Regions from separate parts of the Faecalibacterium sp. 7 genome, predicted to be linked through region 2. Evidence: a T-box and tRNA genes for the amino acid it is inferred to sense, from the RefSeq annotation. Region 2 holds a T-box; the other holds one or more tRNA genes.
The links. The T-box of region 2 lies ahead of ACKXF7_RS00035 (valine--tRNA ligase). A T-box ahead of a tRNA ligase gene usually reads a tRNA of that ligase, here a tRNA-Val.
Positions count from the first base shown of each region.

Region 1: it encodes a tRNA-Val, which carries the amino acid that the T-box ahead of ACKXF7_RS00035 (valine--tRNA ligase) is inferred to sense. The anticodon was not compared.

Region 1 covers NZ_CP186911.1:2,282,808-2,293,160, forward strand. Annotated here, with positions in the region: gene ACKXF7_RS11360 (SpaA isopeptide-forming pilin-related protein) at 1-4,491, shown strand, start outside; gene ACKXF7_RS11365 (pilin N-terminal domain-containing protein) at 4,499-5,398, shown strand; gene ACKXF7_RS11370 (sortase) at 5,395-6,051, shown strand; partial or broken gene gltA (NADPH-dependent glutamate synthase) at 6,275-7,670, opposite strand; gene ACKXF7_RS11380 (sulfide/dihydroorotate dehydrogenase-like FAD/NAD-binding protein) at 7,672-8,514, opposite strand; tRNA gene ACKXF7_RS11385 (tRNA-Gly) at 8,853-8,928, shown strand; tRNA gene ACKXF7_RS11390 (tRNA-Val) at 8,934-9,009, shown strand; tRNA gene ACKXF7_RS11395 (tRNA-Asp) at 9,013-9,086, shown strand; tRNA gene ACKXF7_RS11400 (tRNA-Phe) at 9,251-9,326, shown strand; tRNA gene ACKXF7_RS11405 (tRNA-Gly) at 9,330-9,405, shown strand; gene ACKXF7_RS11410 (nucleoid-associated protein) at 9,596-10,353, opposite strand, start outside.
Region 2 covers NZ_CP186911.1:394-10,746, forward strand. Annotated here, with positions in the region: rRNA gene ACKXF7_RS00005 (16S ribosomal RNA) at 1-830, opposite strand, end outside; gene ACKXF7_RS00010 (sigma-70 family RNA polymerase sigma factor) at 1,270-1,944, opposite strand; gene spoIIAB (anti-sigma F factor) at 1,973-2,407, opposite strand; gene ACKXF7_RS00020 (STAS domain-containing protein) at 2,412-2,729, opposite strand; gene ACKXF7_RS00025 (folylpolyglutamate synthase) at 2,823-4,088, opposite strand; gene ACKXF7_RS00030 (VanZ family protein) at 4,092-4,604, opposite strand; gene ACKXF7_RS00035 (valine--tRNA ligase) at 4,606-7,311, opposite strand; T-box leader at 7,372-7,593, opposite strand; gene ACKXF7_RS00040 (bifunctional homocysteine S-methyltransferase/methylenetetrahydrofolate reductase) at 7,896-9,683, opposite strand; gene ACKXF7_RS00045 (GNAT family N-acetyltransferase) at 9,833-10,353, shown strand, end outside.

The DNA of each region.
Region 1 (10,353 bases), 830 kb from region 2:
ACATGGAGCGCAAAGACGAATGTTGTGCTCACCGGTGCGTGGGCCGACGACCTGACCGCTGTGGCAAAAAGCCAGCTGGGCTACCAGCAGAGCGAGCGCAACTTCCAGCTGGACGATGAGGACCAGACCACCGTGCGCCACTACACCCGTTACGGTGCATGGTATGGCAACGCCTACGGTGCGTGGGATGTGATGTTCCTGTCCTACTGCCTGAACTACGCGAATGTGCCGCAGACCACGGTGCCGCAGCGCGCCGGTGTGCAGGCCCTGCGCAGCGACCTGCGCGGGTCCGAGTGGCTGAAGGCGGCGGCAGAGGTCGAGCTTGTGCCCGGCGATATCGTGTTCTATAACAGCATCACCACCGAGACGGTGGCGGTGGAAGAGGACGCGCCGCAGATCATGGATGATTCTGCCGATGCAGACATTGCCCTGCTTTCGCTGGAGCCTGCCGCCGCTGAGCCCCAGACCGAGGAGCGCACCGTCAGCACCGAGACCGTGGGCATCGTGTCGGATGTGGACGCGGATACCGGCACCCTGACCGTGATCTCCGGCGACGTGGACGGCAAGGTGGCCGAGGTGCCCCTGCGTGCGGACGAGATGACGGATGTGATCGATTTGGCCGCAGCCGATAAGGCGCAGGGCAGCACTGAAAAGGACGATGAGCCTGATGCTGACACCGATGCAGTCTATGCTCCGTCCACGGACAACGATGGCTTTGGGGCCACTGTGGAATGGGTGGGTGAAGCCGCAGAGGCAGACCCTTACGGCATTGCACTTCTGGCAGACAGCGGAAATAACTATGACCTGAACAACTGGATCACGAATGTCAGCTATAAGCAGTACGATAAGAAAAAAGATAAATGGTTTGATATCGGCTCTAATGGCAGTGCAACGGTGGACAGTGGTGACACGGTTCAGGTCAACCTGAAGTATACGGTGAATGCCGGTGTACTGACGCCGACGAAGAACCAGTTGACTTACCAGCTGCCCGGCGGCTTGACCCTGCCGGAGAAACAGACGGGCAACATTGTGGACGAAGAACACAAGGATGCTAATAATGAGTATGTTGTCGTGGGCCAATACACCATTGACACGACTGGCAAAGCAACCCTGACCTTTACGGACCAAAAGTTCATCGGCACGAATGAAAACGGTGGTGCGCCCTTTACCGGCACTTTCCATTTCTCCCGTGAGATGAAAACTGATGATCTTGAAAACAATAAGGAAATCCAGTTTAAAGATAATTGCACTTTGACCATCAAACCCAAACCGGACGTGACCATCCTCAAACTTGGTGCGCAGGACAGCCGATACCAAAATGATCCGGACATTAAAAAGAACCTGGTGGAAAATCTGTCTGATGGAACCTTCCGTGTTAACTATGTGGTGGAAGTGTCAACCAATCAGGGCACAAAAAATCCGGTGACCATCACAGACACGCTGAACGCAGGAAACGATAGTGATCTGTATAAGCTGCTGGGTGCCTATGAAACAGACACTTTTGTTCTTTACAAGGTGGATGCCCAAGGCAATAAAGTAAAACAGTCGTTCCCGCAATACACACTGACGGAGGGGACGGATACCAAGGAGATAAAAATCCCAAACCTCCCGGCGCTGAATGCTGGAGAAAAATACATCTGGTGCTATTCGGTGATATTTGACAGCAAGTCATTCAACAACTCGAAAGACGGCACAGGACTGATCCGCAACCGTGCAGAGGTTTCGTGCAAGGGTGGTCTTTATGACGCCTACAACCAGAAGCTCACAATGCAGGATAAGCGCATCACGAAGGAGGGTACCTACAAGGCGGAAGATGGCCAGATCGAATGGAAGATCGTGGTAAGCGTCCCCAACAAGCTTATTACGGGCAATTTCCTTGTGGGGTACGTCATTCAGGATGCTCTGCCGGAAGGTACACAGATCATTGGTGATGTGAAGGTCGGCAATAAAACGATCAAAGCAGAAGAATTCCTGAACGGCGGCAAGGGCTACACCATCACGGCTGATGATATGAATGGCAAAAATAAGCTGGAAATCACCTTCCGCACCAACACCCCCGTTGGCGGCGACAAAGTGACCAACACCGCAAAGGCTACCAAAGATGGTGTAAGCTTTGAAGCTTCTGACACGGTGGACTTGCAGCGGGGCGAGTGGGATCTCAGCAAAAAGCTGGCACCCAGCGGCAAAAATCCCACTTGGAACATTTCTGCCTCCAACAAGGCAGGTGAGGAAAGCTTTACCCTGTGGGATGTGCTGAGTGACGCCGTAAACAACGCGGGTGAAGTGCAGAATGACACCCACTACGCCTACGCGGCAGAGCTGGACAGCGCCATCAAAGCGGGCCTGACCCTGACGATGCATAACGGCACCAAGTTGAGCTACCAGAATGCTGAGAGCAAAGGAAACACGATCGAAATTACCTATTACAGCGATGCCAAAGGCACGAACGAGGTAAAATTGACCGACACCGAAACAAAGGTGCGCAGCTTCAAAATCAAGGTGACTGCTGGAGATAAGAACAACCCTGTGCGCAGCATAGAGGTGAAAGGCATCCCCACCCACGAGGAACGCGGAAATGTGCCCAACGGGGAAATCTGGACCTACAAAAACAGCATTCACATCGAGGGCGTAAACAACACTGCATCCGCTGAGGACAGTTACCGCAGCTACAAGCAGTTTGAAAAGCTGGTGGCGGCAGAGAGCAACAAGAATGAGAGCGGATATGTGAGCGGCAGCAACAGCTTTAAACTAAGTGAGGTGAGCGGTGGAAACCTCCACTACCAGTTAGTGCTGCAGCCTGCGGCTGGTGACACGGCTGAGATTACGGTTACGGATACGCTGCCGAAGAACAGCAAGCTCAACACAAACACAATCAAAATTGCGCTGGATAATGGCGCGTTTGATAAGATTGACAAAAATCTTGGCTGGGCAAACTATGATTATGAAGATGCATCGAAACTTCTGACCATTAAAATTAGGAACTATAACAACGATAATACCGAGCACAAGATCCGCATTGTGTACGATGTGGGTGTGGGTGAGGGGTACGATCCCACATGGAAAAACCCCGCAGTAGGCGAAGTGACCTATACCAATACTGCTGCCTGGGGCAGCCTGAACTCTTCCACCAACACTACCTTGACCCGGGATGTGGACGAAGTGAAAAAGACTGGTGAGAAGCGGAGCAACAACCGGGCTCGCTATCAGGTGGTCATCAACCCGGCCGGGCATGATCTGTCGGTAAACAAAGATCACGCCCCGAATATTGAACTGTGGGATAATGTCAGCGCCACCAATGATGCCATCGTTAACGGTGACCTGGATTCGGTCAAGCTATACTATTATAAATACGATAAAGCGAACGGCGTGACCCGTGGAGACGAAGTGTCGCGCGACTTATACCGCATTCTGGATGCCAGCGACAAGGGCTGGCTGCACATGATAATTCCCAACGAAATGGCGATGATCCTTGTGTATGAGTGCGAAGTGAAGAGCGGCAACGCAGCGAGTTCCTACGATGTGAATAACACCGTGACGCTGAGTAATGGTAGCAAAGATAAGTCGGATAAACTTAATTTCGTGGTTAAGTCGGATGCCACGGCCTCCACGGGCCTGTTCCGACTGCACAAGGTGGACAGCTACTCTGGCAAATCACTGGAGGGCGCTGAGTTTACTATTTATCAGTATGACCCACAAAGCAGGGGCTGGACGCTGTGGAACGGAGCCACGAATGGTATCGTGACCACGGACAAAAAAGGTCAGGTGGAACTGACGGTGCTGGCAGACAAGGCAGGTTGCCTGAACCCTGATGTGCTGTATAAGATCGTGGAAACCAAGGCTCCCGAATATTACCGTTTGGATGACACCCCGCATTATGTGCTGTTCCGCACCAGTACACAGACCAATCAGGAGGCTTTTGAAGTGGCCACCGGAGTGACAACGGGCACGAATGTTTTGGTGGTGGGCAGTGAGAACATCGACCTGAGCAGCAATGTGCAGATGGGCGCAGAGGGCAAGACTACGGAGGCCAAGTACAGCAACATTTACAGCAGGCTGACCGTCAAAAAGCTCTGGCTGGATCAGGCCACCAAGCAGCCCGTTGACCCGGCTGTGGATGAAATCCGAATCAAAGTTTGGCAGTACACGGGTGATGTAACAAAGAAAACGGAGTTTGCCAATGTACTGCTGAACAAAGGCAACGAGTGGTCGTTTACATGGTCTGGCAATGCCCTCCCGCTGGAGGACGACAACCACGAGAAATACCATTATTTGGTGGAAGAAGTGACCACTGGCAACTGGAATGTGGTCATTGACAACAATGGCGTGCAGACCGGCAATATCACCATCCAGAACCGCGTTTTCAAGGGCTACGAGCTGCCCTCCACCGGCGGCATGGGCACGGTGCCCTTTGCGGCGGTGGGCGGTATGCTGACCGTGGGTGCAGCCCTGCTGCTGGCCAAACGCAAAAAACACGAAGAGAAAGGGGAGTGAACAGCCGATGGAACAAAAAAGCTTGCGCAGGCGGCTTACAGCCCTGCTTTTGATGCTGTGCCTTCTGGCGGCAGGCGCACTGCCTGCCCTTGCCACCAGTGCGAACATCCGGCTGGTGGATGCCAGCGGAAACCCCGCCACCGGCACCATCCGCGTTGCGCTGTACGACAGCGCGAAGGATAAGGCCCTGAGCGGCGGTCAGCTGACGCTGTACCGCGTGGCTGAGGTGAAGCGCAAAAACGGCGACCTGAGCTTTGAATACTGCGGCGATTTTTACGGCTGCGGCATCGCGCTGGGGGACCTGACCGACAGCACGCTGGCGGACCAGCTGCTGGAATATATGCCGCAGGGCGCACGGGGCACCACAAAAACCGTTGATGCAGACGGCAATGCCGCCTTTGAGGATCTGGAACTTGGCCTGTACCTGATCGTGCAGAGCAAGGCCTCCAATGGCTATGCGCCCATCAAACCGTTCCTTGTTTCCCTGCCCATGGCAGAGAACGGGAAATGGAATTATGAGGTAGACGCCTCCCCCAAGGTGGGCGGCTACACCCCCGTCAAACCGGATACGCCGCCTGTGCCGCCCACTCCCGTGCCGGACAAGCCCGGCACCCCGGAACAGCCCACGGAGCCCACAAACCCGGATACGCCCAAGAACCCGGACAGCCCGGATAGCCCGGTCTCGCCCGGCAATCCGGACAACCCGGTGGCTCCCGGCAGCCCGGATAGTCCGGTGGCCCCGGGAAAACCGGATAATCCCGCACTGGCGGGCCATCCGGACGGCGCAGTCCTGAGCGGTCTGCCCCAGACTGGCCAGCTGAACTGGCCCGTGCCGGTGCTGGCGGTCAGCGGTGTGCTGCTGTTTGCTGCTGGCTGGGTGCTAAACAAAAAGGAAGCGCTGCCATGAGACAGAAAATTGGAAAGATATGTATGGTGCTGGGTGCGCTGCTCATTTTGGCGGCGGCGGCGCTGCTTGCCTACAACAAGTGGGATGCGGCCCGCGCAGACAAGGCGGCACAGCAGGCGCTGGGAGAGCTGGAACAGACCCTGACCACAACGGTTGAGGAAAAGGCAAAGTCGGAGACTGTTGTGCTGCAGCCGGAGCTGGACCCTGCCCAGCCCATGACCGAGACGGAACTGGACGGCTGGAGCTACATCGGCTACCTGTCCATCCCCTCCATTGGGCTCGACCTGCCCGTGATGAGCGAGTGGAGCTATGCGGGTCTGAAGATCGCGCCCGGCCGGTACTCCGGCTCCACCTACGCGGACAACATGGTGGTCTGCGCCCATAACTATGCAAAGCACTTCAGCCCCATCAAATGGCTGGCCGAAGGGGCACAGGTCTATTTTACCGATATGGACGGCATGCGGTGGAGCTATGAGGTCTCCTATGTGGAGAATCTGCAGCCTACCCAGATCGAAAAAATGACCGAAAAGACGGAAGATTCCGATAACTGGGATCTGACCCTCTTCACCTGCACCACAGGCGGCCGTGCCCGCTGTGCCGTGCGGTGCGTGCGGACGGGCTACCCGGTGCTCACAACGGAGACTGCAGAATAAGATGCAAAAATCCCCTGTGCGCTGGCACAGGGGATTTTTTATATCCGGTATTCAGTGGGCGCTGCCTACCTTCACACATGGAAATCGGCTTTCCGAAGGAAGGCTTCCCCCGGTCGGGGGAAGCTGTCACCGCAGGTGACTGATGAGGGCGCGGGACAGCAGCATTTTACCTTAAATTACCCCTCATCCGTCTGCTCACTGCGTTCGCAGCCACCTTGGAAATTTATTTGCTCTGGATGTACTCGTCAATGGCCTTTGCAGCAGCCTTGCCTGCGCCCATGGCCTTGATGACGGTGGCAGCGCCGGTCACGGCGTCACCACCCGCGTACACACCGTCACGGCTGGTCTTGCCGTCGTCGCCGTCGGTGACGATGCAGCCGTGCTTGTTGGTCTCCAGACCCGGGGTGGTGGAGCGGATCGAGCGGGTTGGGGCTGGTGCCCAGACTCATGATGACCGTGTCCACGTCCAGCTCAAACTCGCTGCCCTTCTTCTCAATGGGGCGGCGGCGGCCGGAAGCATCGGGCTCGCCCAGCTCCATCTCGATGCAGGTGATGGACTTGACAAAGCCCTCGTCATTGGCGTGGATCTCCACAGGGTTGCACAGGGTCTTGAAGATGATGCCCTCTTCCTCGGCGTGCTCCACCTCTTCCTTACGGGCGGGCAGCTCAGCCATGCCGCGGCGGTAGACAATGTACACGGTCTCGGCACCCAGACGCAGGGCGCTGCGGGCAGCGTCCATGGCCACGTTGCCGCCGCCCACAACGGCGACCTTCTTGCCGGTGCGGATGGGGGTCTTGCTGGTGGGCAGATAAGCCTTCATCAGGTTGGAGCGGGTCAGGAACTCGTTGGCAGAGTAGACACCCTTCAGGCTCTCGCCGGGGATGCCCATGAAGCGGGGCAGGCCGGCACCGGAGCCTACGAACACGGCCTCATAACCGTACTCGCCCATCAGCTCGTCGATGGTCAGCACCTTGCCAATGACCATGTTGCACTCGAAATCAACGCCCATCTTCTTCAGGCCGTCGATCTCCTGCTGCACGATGGCCTTGGGCAGACGGAACTCGGGGATGCCGTACATCAGCACGCCGCCGGCCACATGCAGGGCCTCGTAAACGGTGACCTTATAGCCCAGCTTTGCCAGATCGCCTGCGGCGGTCAGGCCGGCAGGGCCTGCACCGATGATGGCCACCTTGTGGCCGTTCCATTCGGGCACGATGGGGGCGGTGTGCACATTCTCGCGGTGCCAGTCGGCAACAAAGCGCTCCAGACGGCCGATGCCCACCGGCTCATTCTTGATGCCGCGGGTGCACTTGCCCTCGCACTGGCTCTCCTGCGGGCAGACACGGCCGCAGACGGCGGGCAGGGAAGAGGAGCGGTTGATCACCTGATAAGCGGCTTCAAAGTCGCCCTCGGCCACATGACCGATGAACTCAGGGATATCAATGCCCACGGGGCAGCCGGTCTGGCAGGGCTTGTTCTTGCAGTGCACGCAGCGCTTTGCTTCGTTCACGGCCATTTCTTCGGTGTAGCCCAGAGCAACTTCCTTGAAGTTCTTGTTGCGCACATTGGGGTCCTGGGTGGGCATGGGGCACTTCTTCGGGTCCATATTGAAAGCCATCTTATTTTACCTCCTGATTGAGCAGATTGCATGCCGCTTCACGGGCGTGTGCCTCAAACGGGCGGTACATGGTGCCGCGGGCCATTGCTTCGTCAAAATCCACCAGATCGCCGTCAAAATCGGGGCCGTCCACGCAGGCGAACTTGGTCTCGCCGCCCACGGTCAGGCGGCAGCCGCCGCACATGCCGGTGCCGTCGATCATGATGGGATTCATGGAAACGATGCTCTTCAGGCCATGCTTCTGGCAGGTCTTGACCACGAACTTCATCATGATCAGCGGGCCGATGGTGATGACCAGATCGTACTGATTGCCTGCAGCCACCAGCTCGTCCAGAGCGGCGGTAACAACGCCCTTGGTGCCGTAGCTGCCATCGTCGGTCATAATGCGCAGCTCATCGCTGCAGGCCCGGAACTCGTCCTCCAGGATCAGCAGATCCTTATTGCGGAAGCCGACCACGCTGTGCACCACACAGCCCTGCTCGTGCAGCTCACGGGCAATGGGCAGGGCAATGGCGCAGCCTACGCCGCCGCCCACGACACAGACCTTCTTCAGACCCTCCACCTCGGTGGCACGGCCCAGCGGGCCCACGAAATCGTGGACGCTCTCGCCGACCTTCAGGCTGTTCAGCTCCATCGTGGTACCGCCCACGATCTGGAAAATGATGTCCACAGTGCCCTTCTCACGGTCGTAACCGGCCACGGTCAGGGGGATGCGCTCGCTGTCCTCAAACGGGCGCACAATGATAAACTGGCCCGGCTTTGCCTTTTTGGCGATCAGTGGGGCTTCAATGACCATCTTTGTCACGGTGGGGTTCAGCGCGACTTTTTCAGTGATCTTATACATCGTGTTTGCTCCTTTATGCTGGCATTTCCTATTTCTGTGCACGAAAACGCGCCTGCATGCCCTCGGCGGCATAACAGACGCAGCTTTTGCAGGCGACAAAATGACATTCTTATTATAATGGTTCCTACAGGAGAAAGCAACTAAATTTTCCTCGTGTCTGTTGCGGCAAACATGAATGAACGGCGGTGTCAGCCAGTGCAGAGAAGGCTTTTTGTGCGCAGACAGGCCTGTTTTGAAATTTTTTGCAAAAAATGCAAATTTGTGGTTGACAATTGCCGGGCGGTACGGTATAATAATCAGCGTCGCCGGTAAACAACCGGCACGAACACATGGAATGTGCGGCCGTAGCTCATCTGGTAGAGCGCCACCTTGCCAAGGTGGAGGTAGCGAGTTCGAGCCTCGTCGGCCGCTCCATTTGTGGAAGTTTAGCTCAGCTGGGAGAGCATCTGCCTTACAAGCAGAGGGTCAGCGGTTCGAGCCCGTTAACTTCCACCATGTGGCCCGGTAGCTCAGTTGGTTAGAGCACCAGCCTGTCACGCTGGGGGTCGTCGGTTCGAGCCCGATCCGGGTCGCTTCGTCGGAATGTCAGTCGTTTGTCTGGCAGTCTTACAAGTAAGACCGCCGTAACAAACTCTGAAATTCCTCCTCTTCCCCACAAAATTTTGCTTCGCAAATTTTTGCGGGGGCCCCGCTTGAAATACGAGTGGGAGGGTGCAGGGATAATTGCACCGCTTATGCCTCTGTAGCTCAGTCGGTAGAGCAGGGGACTGAAAATCCCCGTGTCATTGGTTCGATTCCGATCGGAGGCACCATATGCGGCCGTAGCTCATCTGGTAGAGCGCCACCTTGCCAAGGTGGAGGTAGCGAGTTCGAGCCTCGTCGGCCGCTCCAACACGAAGCCATCATCAATGCAACAATGCAAAGATGATGGCTTTTCTGTTGCTTCCCATTGCATTTCCTTCCTGTGAAAAAGCAAAGCCGGAAAATCCGCAGATTTTCCGGCTTTGCAAATATAGAAATAATTATTCCGCTGATATTGTCGGAGCACACCCTGTGTGCGGAGACAATTTTAAATCGTTTCTTACAGGATCACATTTTTGATGAGCAGCGAAATGCTGCCGTCGTCGCTGTGCAGAAACTCTACTTCATTTTCCGAGTTCAGCAGCTCGGTGGGGATCTTCACCTCAATGCCGTTGGCGGTGTGGATGCTGCGGCTCTCCATGCGACGGATGCGCGCAGGGGTCACGGTCACGGGTTGCTCAGGCGCTTCCAGCACATCGCTCTTTTCTACGTAGTCGTCAAAGGGTACGGCGGCAAGGGGATATTCCTCCTCCAGCTGCTGGCGCACCTGCTGGATGGACACCTGATTGTCGTTGTCAGCGGCCTGATTTGCGATCAGCATCGCGACCTGAGCCTCTACGTGGGGCTGATCCGCGTAGTTTTCCTGCACGGCCTGAACAGCGGCTTCCTGAATGGCCTGCAGCTTCTTTTTCTCCGGCTGAGCGGTGGTGTATTGGAACACCACGGTGGAAAGATAAAAATCCTTGTGCCCGTCGATGTCGAATTTCTTTTCCAGCAGCTTCATGGAGTAATCGGTGAGGTTCACGAGTGCGCCTTCCTCTACTTTGCCGCTCTGGCTGGGCAGACAGGCCCGCTGCTGTATGATGGAGTTCACCGGGGCACCTTCTACGGTCTCGGTGTAGTGGGTGTAGCCGTTTTTGTAGTTCAGCTTCAGGATGCCCAGCCACGGCTCGCCATCGCGGGTAAAATCCACCACCGCAAGGTCTGCCCCCGGGATAGTGGTGTGGGCATGCATATAGTCGAACAGCACCCCGGCAA
Region 2 (10,353 bases):
ACTGAAGGGGTCAATCCTCCAACACCTAGTAATCATCGTTTACGGTGTGGACTACCAGGGTATCTAATCCTGTTTGCTACCCACACTTTCGAGCCTCAGCGTCAGTTGGTGCCCAGTAGGCCGCCTTCGCCACTGGTGTTCCTCCCGATATCTACGCATTCCACCGCTACACCGGGAATTCCGCCTACCTCTGCACTACTCAAGAAAAACAGTTTTGAAAGCAGTTTATGGGTTGAGCCCATAGATTTCACTTCCAACTTGTCTTCCCGCCTGCGCTCCCTTTACACCCAGTAATTCCGGACAACGCTTGTGACCTACGTTTTACCGCGGCTGCTGGCACGTAGTTAGCCGTCACTTCCTTGTTGGGTACCGTCATTATCTTCCCCAACAACAGGAGTTTACAATCCGAAGACCTTCTTCCTCCACGCGGCGTCGCTGCATCAGGGTTTCCCCCATTGTGCAATATTCCCCACTGCTGCCTCCCGTAGGAGTCTGGGCCGTGTCTCAGTCCCAATGTGGCCGTTCAACCTCTCAGTCCGGCTACCGATCGTCGCCTTGGTGGGCCGTTACCTCACCAACTAGCTAATCGGACGCGAGGCCATCTCAAAGCGGATTGCTCCTTTTCCCTCTGCTCGATGCCGAGCCGTGGGCTTATGCGGTATTAGCAGTCGTTTCCAACTGTTGTCCCCCTCTTTGAGGCAGGTTCCTCACGCGTTACTCACCCGTTCGCCACTCGCTCGAGAAAGCAAGCTCTCTCTCGCTCGTTCGACTTGCATGTGTTAGGCGCGCCGCCAGCGTTCGTCCTGAGCCAGGATCAAACTCTTTATAAATGATATTTATCACTTAAAAGTGTTAAATCTTGTTCGCTCAGCACGCAATCGCTTGCGTCCTGTGTGAATTACTTTTGGAATTGTTTTAAGTGTTTTTCCAAACACATAAAGGTTCCTTACAAGTTTTTCGATATTGTTCAATTTTCAAGGTCCTGTAGCGCCTCAGCCTTGCGGCTGATAGCTTATTTATTTTATCACTTTCGTGATAAGTTGTCAAGCACTTTTTTGAATTATTTTTGAGTTTCTTGTCGAAGCTCATCGATTCTTCACGTTAGGACGTCTGTTCTAAACTGTTTCATTCTGTCGGACGTCCGCCTGACAGTAATGTATTTTAGCACAGCCCTTTACAAAAAGCAAGCTTTTTCTTCATATTTTTTTGAAAAATCCGGCTTTTTATATTTTGCCCAGTTTTTTCCTTTCAATCTGGAAATTATGACACCTAATCTTCCAAAAGGCGGCGCCGGAGCAGGGATAATATCCTGCGCTCCCGCCGGGAGATCTGCACCTGCGTGGTATGCAGCACCTTTGCGGTCTCGCTCTGAGTCTTATTGCCATAAAAGCGCAGCCGGATCAGCTGCTGGTCCTGTTCCGGCAGAGCCCTGAGCACCTCTTCCAGACTGATGCGCTCGGCCAGTGCTTCTTCCGGAGAATCCACCGGGATATCCAGCTGTCGGTCTCCATCCTCTGTATTTTCCGGGGTCAGGCTCATGGCAGGCTGTGCCGCCTGAATGGCAAGGGTGATGTTCTCCACCGGTTCATCCAGTTCTTCTGCCAGCTGTGAGAGAGTTGGTTCTGTGCCGCAGAGCTTCATGTGATGTTCCCGTGCCGCCTGCACCCGCATGCCAAGCTCCTTGAGAGACCGGCTCACCTTGACGGTGCCGCCGTCCCGGAACAGCTTTTTGATCTCGCCCAGGATCACCGGCACCGCATAGGTGGAAAAGCAGACACCGCGGTTTTCGTCGAAGTGATCGCAGGCTTTGACAAGACCCATGCATCCGGCACTGTACAGATCATCGTATTCCATGCCGCGCCCACGGAAGCGCCCCGCGCAGGCGTGTACCAGTCCAAGGTTCTGTTCAATGAATGCGTCCCTCCGGGTCTTATCGGATACCATGCTTCTGCCCGCCTTTCCTGTTTATGTATCATTCCCGCTGGGCCAGACGCTTGATGAGCAGCACCTTTGTTCCTTTGCCGGGTCTGGATGTCACCTTGACCTTATCCATAAAGCTCTGCATCACCGCAAAGCCCAGCCCGGAGCGTTCCTCCGGGTTGCCGGTGGTGAACAGCGGTTCCATGGCCTGCGGGATATCCGGGATGCCCACTCCCTTGTCCGACACCGTGATATGCACCTCCCGGCCGGGATAGACCGCGATGCTCATGACCACCGGCCCGATGTGATCCGGGTAGGCATGGACGATGCAGTTGGTCACCGCTTCGGACACTGCCGTTTTGATGTCGGCCAGCTGCGGCACGGTGGGGTCGTATCGGGCAAGAAAGGCTGCCGCAGCGCCCCGGGCGTAGCTTTCGTTCACGCTGAGGGAGTCGAACTGGAGCTTTGTCGTATTTTCCGCTTTCATAGAGTCATTCCTCCTTCTGTTCTGTGTCCGTACAGGGGATGCGGGCCAGCTGCAGCACCTTTGCCATCTGGGACGGCGTGTGCTGCACCCGCAGGGCCGTGCCCAGCGTGCGGGCAATGCGCTGACGGCCCAGGATCAGCCCCACGCCGGATGAATCCATAAATCCCACCCCGCCAAAGTCCAGGATCATGGTCTGCGGGGTACGGCTGACCAGTGCATCATCCAGCTGGATGCGCAGGCTCTGCGCTGCATCGTGGTCGATCTCGCCTGCAAGATAGGCGTAAAGCACTTCGCCCGCCGGGCTGAAGCTTACCGTTGCCATGGTTTGTCCATCTCCTTTGCAAAATAAAAGATCCCGTACACATAGTTCCAGTGTACGGGATCTTTCGTTTATTTTTTAGGGAAGCGTGTCGGCTCAGCTGTTTGCCAGCAGTTCGGCAGCTTCCAGTGCGGCAGCCTCACTGCCGCAGACCAGCAGTCCGCGGCGGGTGTTGGCATGCGCCAGTCTGACCGCTTCGGCCAGAGTGGCACACAGCTCCGCATCAAAGTGATACTTTGCCTTCTCGGTCAGACGCTCGGTAAGAGCAGTATCCGTGCCCTGCGGCGTGACGAGATACACCTTATCAAAGGGATTCTCGCTCATGCCGGGCATGGTGGACTTATCCTTCTTCTGTTCCTCCGGGGTCAGGCCGGTCTCCAGCGCGGAGAAGAATGCTTCGGCGCCTTCTTCTTCGGTCAGGCCGATGATGGCACTCATATGGCGCACCTTGGCCATGTTGAGCACCCGCAGCAGAGCTGCTGCCTGCTGCGGAGTGCGGCAGGCATCCAGAATGACCAGCGGGCGCTGCGAGACCACCCGGATGCTGCTGCGGTTTTCCACCGCCGCCAGACCCTCCAGAATGGCTTCATCTGTAATGTCGAAGTCCTTGCGGCAGAGCGCCAGCGAAAGCTCCACAGCCACAGCGGCGTTGCCTGCCGCGTGACGGCCCAGAAAGGCCAGCGGCACAGTGTACCCGCCGTAGTCCACCTTGCTGGCAAACTTTTCCGCTTCCAGAAAGGTGATATCCTCCGGGTCCGGCACCACCAGCTCACAGCCGCACTTTCCTGCGGCTACAATGAGCTCGCTCAGCACTGCCTTAGGCTGCTCCGGCGCGGTGACGCAGATACTGCCCTTGCGCATGACGCCTGCCGCCAGTGCGGCAAGGCGCTCCACCGAGCGGCTCACGCCGTCCGGGCCGACCGAGGTGACGGCGCACACCGGCATACCGGGCAGCGCTTCGGCAAGGCCCGCATCCGGCAGCTCCACCACGGCCAGCGTGCAGCCCGCTGCGCCAAAGCAGTTGGCCGCTGCTGCCAGCTCTGCTGCGTCCCGGGGCAGAGCCTCGGCGGCGGAAAAGGCTTCTGCCGTCAAGGCCAGCAGGCCCTCGTCCACCGGAGCGTCATCGATGCAGATACGCTCCGACAGCGGGCGGGAACCCGCATGATACAGGCCCGCATGGATGCCCTGTGCGTGCAGGATGGCCGCCAGCAGGCGGGCCACCACAGTCTTGCCCGCCGTGCCCGCCACGCCCACAAACTGCACCTTCTGCACCGGCGCGGTGAACGCGGTGCGCAGCTGTTCGGTAGAGGCAAAGCCGTCCGGCAGGGCGGCAAAATACTGATTTGCCTGTTCGATGGTCATTGGTTACTCCTTATTACGATGATGAAACAGCAGCCCGCACAACGCCATGAGCACCAGCGCTGCAAGGATGCCTGCCAGCACACCGGCAGAGTCCAGCCACACATCCGTGACCTGACTGCTGCGGCCCGGCGAGTAGATCTGGATGGTCTCATCAGCCAGTGCGGTGAGCACGCCGCCCAGCAGCGGCACGCTGATGTGCCAGATGTAGTTCCGGGTGTACACCTGCATGCACAGCATGAGCAGGAAGCCTTCCAGCGTATACTCGCAGAAATGCGCCAGCTTGCGCACGATGTGATCCGTCAGGCGCTGGGCAAGGGCCGGATGGCCCAGACGGCGCAGCACTCCCTGCAGCAGGGCAAGCACCCGACCGCTGGAGCCCTGAGAGACCTCGCCGATCTTCATGGAATTGGAAAAGATGAACACGATGCAGCCAAGGAGGGCAAGAGTAAAGAGTACCCGCCCTGCAGCGACCCACGGAAAAGCGCGCTGTGCGCTGCTATGACGACCCCCGCTCAAATCAGCCCAGAGCCTTGATGCTCTGTTCAATGTTGGCGAGCTTGTCCTGACTCTTGGCGTATTTATTGCGGATCTCCTCCACCAGTGCCGCCGGAGCGCGCTCCACAAACTTGGGGTTGTCCAGCTGATTTGCGAACATGGCCATTTCCTTTTCGGCCTTGGCCTTTTCCTTGTTCAGACGTGCCAGCTCCTTGTCGCGGTCGATGAGCTCCATCATGGGGATGAAGCCGCGTGCAGCGTGGGTGGACACCTGCACCATGCCGTCGGTGCTGCCCTCATACTTCTCGGTAAAGGTCACGTCGGTGGCAAAGGCGAACTTTGCCAGATAGACCTGTGCCTTCTGGAAGGGTGCTGCATCGGCAGTCTCGATGATCATGCTGGTCTTTTTGGCGGGGTGGACATTCATCTCGGTGCGCATGGTACGCACGGCCTTGATGTAGTCCATGACCTTTTCAAAGGCTTCCTCTTCGTCAGCCCAGTTGTGAGCTTCATCGAAGGTGGGCCAGCTCTGGGTCATGATGGTCTCGGCAGAGCCGGGCAGCGCCTGATACAGCTCCTCGGTGATGAAGGGCATGAAGGGATGCAGCAGCTTGAGGGCCTTATCCAGCACATACACCAGCACGCGGCGGGCAGTGTCGGCCTGCTGTGCGTCGCCGGAATTCAGGCGGGGCTTTGCGATCTCAATGAACCAGTCGCAGTAGACGTCCCAGATGAAGCTGTTGATCTTGGCAGCGGCCAGACCCATCTCGTAGTGGTCGAGGTTGTCGGTCATGGCACCGGCCACCTGATTCAGCTTGGTGAGCACCCACTTGTCGCTCATGTCCAGCATCTCCTCGCTGGGCAGGCCCGGCTCAAAGTCCTCGGGCAGGTTCATCAGCACAAAGCGGGTAGCGTTCCACAGCTTATTGGCAAAGTTGCGGGCAGCCTCCACCTTCTTTTCGATATAGCGCATGTCGTTGCCCGGGGTGGAGCCGTCCACCAGCATAAAGCGCAGGGCGTCTGCGCCGTACTGGGCAATGACCTCCAGCGGGTCGATGCCGTTGCCAAGGCTCTTGGACATCTTGCGGCCCTGACTGTCGCGCACGATGCCGTGGATGCAGACAGTGCTGAAGGGTGCCTTGCCGGTGTAGGCCAGACCGGAGAAGATCATGCGGCTGACCCAGAAGCCGATGATGTCGTAGCCGGTGACGAGGGTGTTGGTGGGGTAGAAATACTTGAGGTCTTCGCTCTCCTCATTGGGCCAGCCCAGCGTGCTGAAGGGCCACAGAGCGGAGGAGAACCAGGTATCCAGCGTATCGGGGTCCTGGGTCAGCTTTGCGCTGCCGCACTTGGGGCAGGCACAGGGAGCAGACTTTGCCACCACGGTCTCGCCGCAGTTGTCGCAGTACCATGCCGGGATCTGATGGCCCCACCACAGCTGACGGCTGATGCACCAGTCGCGGGTGTTCTTCATCCAGTTCATATAGTTCTTGGTGAAGCGCTCGGGCACGAACTTGATCTCGCCCTTCTCCACGCTCTCGATGGCGGGCTTTGCCAGCGGCTCCATCTTGACGAACCACTGCTTGGACACCATGGGCTCGATGGTGGAGTGGCAGCGGTAGCAGGTGCCCACCTCGTGCTTGAGGGGCTCGATCTCCTTCAGGAAGCCGCCTGCTTCCAGATCGGCCAGAATGGCCTTGCGGGCCTCGAGGGTGGTCATGCCGGCGTACTTGCCGCAGTCCAGCACCTCAGGCTCGTTGATGGTGTTCTTGCCGGCGGCGAACAGAGCATCGGCAGCAGCCTTGTCGGCAGCGCCGGTCATGTGACCGTCATAGGTGAACACACGCACGATGGGCAGGTTGTGGCGCAGGCCCACCTCAAAGTCGTTGGGGTCGTGGGCGGGGGCGATCTTGACCACACCGGTGCCCTTGGTCATGTCGGCGTGCTCATCGCAGACAATGGGGATCTCCTTGTTCAGCAGGGGCAGCACCACATGGCAGCCGTGCAGATGGGCATAGCGGGGGTCGTCACCGTTGATGGCAACAGCGGTATCGCCCAGCATGGTCTCGGGACGGGTGGTAGCCAGCTCCAGCATCTCGCCGGTCTCCTTGACCGGATACAGCAGGTGCCAGAAGCTGCCGTCCTTCTCCTCGTACTCCACCTCGGCGTCAGAAATGGAAGTGTTGCAGTGGGGGCACCAGTTGACCATGCGGTTGCCGCGGTAGATCAGGCCCTTGTCGTACAGGCGCACGAACACTTCCTTGACGGCTTCAGAGCAGCCCTCGTCCATGGTAAAGCGCTCGCGCTCCCAGTCGCAGCTGCTGCCCAGCTTCTTCAGCTGGCTGACGATGCGGTTGCCGAACTTGGTCTTCCATGCCCATGCACGGTCCAGAAAACCATCGCGGCCCACCATCTCCTTGGTCAGGCCCTCGGCACGCATGGCCTCCACCACCTTGGCCTCGGTGGCAATCGAGGCGTGGTCGGTACCGGGCACCCACAGGGCGGCATAGCCCTGCATCCGCTTGGTGCGGATGAGGATGTCCTGCATGGTGTTATCCACCGCATGGCCCATGTGCAGCTGACCGGTGACGTTCGGGGGCGGCATGACGATGGTGTAGGGTTTCTTGTCGGGGTCTGCCTTCGTGTGGAAGTAGCCGCCGTCCAGCCAGAACTGGTAGATGCGGTCTTCCACCTGGCTGGGATCGTACTGTTTTGCAAGTTCTTTCATAGGGTCCTCCCAGTAAAAAATGATGAAGTGGGACGAAAAAAAGCCGTCCCACGGAACGTTCCATGGGACGGCTGTAATAACCGCGGTACCACCCAAATTGCGCAGAACATCCTGCGCCCCTTGATGCCCCGGTAACGTGGGACAGCTCCGAGAGCGGCTTGCTCTTCAGCTCACCGCTCCTGCTCCAAAGTGACAGCACACCGCCCGACCGTACCGGATTCGCAGCATTCTCCGGCTCTCTGAACGGCAAATGCAGTGCGCACTCTTCTTCAACGCATTTATAAAAAGAATATAGCGTTTTTTGTGCGATTTGTCAATTACTTTTTCTTCAAAAGAATTTATCCTGCTGCCTCTTGCGGTTTGGGCCTTATTCGTGAAAACGCGTTTGGAGTGGCCCGCAGGCCACGACAAACGCAAATATAAAAAATATTTTTCCGCTGAAGATGCAACGACGACGACCGCTGCCTGTGGCAGAAACAGAGAGGAGTTGTTGGGGCCGTGGCCAGCAGAATGCAAGGCCCGCTCAAGGGCCGTAGCATACGCTGGGAGCCACAACCCGTCCCAGAGCGAACGCGTCGGCCATTTTAATCTGCAATTCCTTCCTCTTTCAGCCGGGCAATGAGCCGTTCCATCAGGGCGATGCGGTTGAAGGGGGTCATCAGGTAGAAGCCATCTGCATAGGGCGCTGCGGCCTGTGCAGCCTTTACCGAGACTTCCAGTCCCAGCTCTTCGCCCTGCGCACGGTCCAGCCCGGCAAAGCGCTCGATGATCTCAGCGTCCACATGGATGCCGTTGACCTCGTTCTCCATAAAGATGGCGTTGCGCTGGCTCACCACCGGCATGATACCCGCCAGGATCTTTGCCCTGCTGCCCAGCGCTTCCCGGGTCTTTTTCAGGTTTTCCACCGCCTGTGCCGAGAGCACCGGCTGGGTGAGGAAGCCGCTCATGCCATTCTCCAGCTTTTCCTGTGCACGGCGCAGCTCCACATCAAAGTTGCGGGCGTTCAGGTTCAGCGCACCGAACACGGTGAGGGGCGAGGGCATTTCCCGACCCTCGCCTGCCAGCGAGACGATGTACTGCGCCAGCTTGCGGGAGTTGAACTGGTACACGTTCTTCACCTCGTCCCGCTCTGCGGTGGGGATGGGGTCGCCGGTGATGGCCAGCACCTCCCGCACGCCCTCGGCATACAGGCCCAGCAGCAGGGCCTTGGTGGCGTTCAGGTTGCGGTCGCGGCAGGTCATGTGGGGCAGCACGTTCAGCCCCAGCTCCCGGTGCACCCGGCAGGCCACCAGCGAGGAATCCATCCGTGCCCGGGCAATGGGGCAGTCTGCAATGGTCAAAAGATCGGCTCCGGCAGCCTGCAGGCGGCGGGCCCCCTCCAGATAGTCCGTCAGGTCGGCGTCCTTGGGGGAGTCCAGCTCAATGGCAATCACCTTTTTGCCCGCGTTCAGCTTGCGCAGAAAGGCATCGTCCGTTTCCACTTTCGGCTTTACGGCAGCGGGTACCGGCGCTGCCGCTGCCTCCGGCAGCTGCTCCGGCAGCGCATCCAGCGCCGTGCGCAGGGCCGCAATGTGGGCGGGCGTAGTGCCGCAGCAGCCGCCCAGAATGCGCACACCCTCGGCAGCAAGGCCGACCAGCTCCCGGGCAAAATATTCCGGCCTGCCCTGATACTGTACCCGGGTGCGGGTGACCACCGGGTAGCCCGCATTGGGCATGACAGACAGGGGCAGCTCTGTTCTGCCCAGCTGCTGCACCAGTGTGCGCATGGCACCGGGAGCAGAAACACAGTTCAGGCCCACGGCATCCACTGCACCGCAGGCGGTCATGCTGCGCACCAGCTGGGTGCAGTGCCGTCCCTCACGGGTGTAACCGTCCGGCAGCACCGCAAAAGACACCAGCACAAAGGCGTCCGGCACTGCTTCTTTGATCTGCTTCGCGGCTTCGGCCACACCGGCGTCGCTGCTCAGCGTCTCAAACAAAAAGTTCTTTGCACCCAATGCGGCAAACCGCTCGGCAAGGGCCGTATAGATCTGTGCCGCCGGGAGCGATTCCGTATCCGGGGCCGGACCAAGATCGGCAAACACGGCAGCGCCGGTCTTTGCAGCGGCCTGTGCGGCCAGCCTCCATCCCTCGTCTGTCAGGGCCTCCCACAACGGATTTCCCGCCGCCGCCATCCGCGGCAGACCAAAGGTGTTGGTCTTGATGGCATCGGCGCCTGCTTCCAGATACGCACCATGCACGGCCAGAACTCCTTCCGGGTCCAGCAGGTTCGCCTGCTCACACTCCTGCCCGGGCTTTGCTTTATAATAGGTGCCCATGCCGCCATCGAACAGCAGCGGACGCTTTTTCAAGATCTCACGCACATCACTCATGGAGCGTTCTCCTTTTCCCACAAAAACACTTGGCTTTTAGTTTAATGCACAAAAGCAGTCTGGTCAAGCGTTTTTTCGCGGCGGCGCTTGCAGGAACGCCAAATTTGTGCTATCCTATGCATACTTTATAAAATAGGGAGGTGTGTGCCATGCGCCACGCCGGAACGCAGGAGCTTGAGACTGACCGGCTTTTTCTGCGCCGCCTGCTGCCGGAGGATGCCGGCATGATGTACGCAAACTGGGCGTCCGACCCGCAGGTGACCCGTTTTCTGCGGTGGGAGCCCCACAAAAACGCTCTGGAAACGCTGGGCCTGCTGGCGGCATGGGCCACGCTCTACCCGAACCCGGACTACTACCAGTGGGCCATTGTGGAAAAGGCCTCCGGACAGGTGTTCGGCAGCATCGGCATCTTCAACGCCGCGTTGGGAGATGCCGGTCAAAAAGCATTCTGGCCGGAGCTGGACCTCTCGGGCGGCATCTGGGAAGCAGGCTACTGCATCGGACGGAGCTGGTGGAACAGAGGTTTTGCCACCGAAGCGCTGAAGGCTGTGACCGCGTACTGGTTCAGCCATACTGACGGGGACTGGCTGACCTGCTGCCATGCCAAGGCAAACCCCGCCAGCGGCCGGGTGATGGAAAAAGCCGGTTTTGTGTACCACCACGACACCGT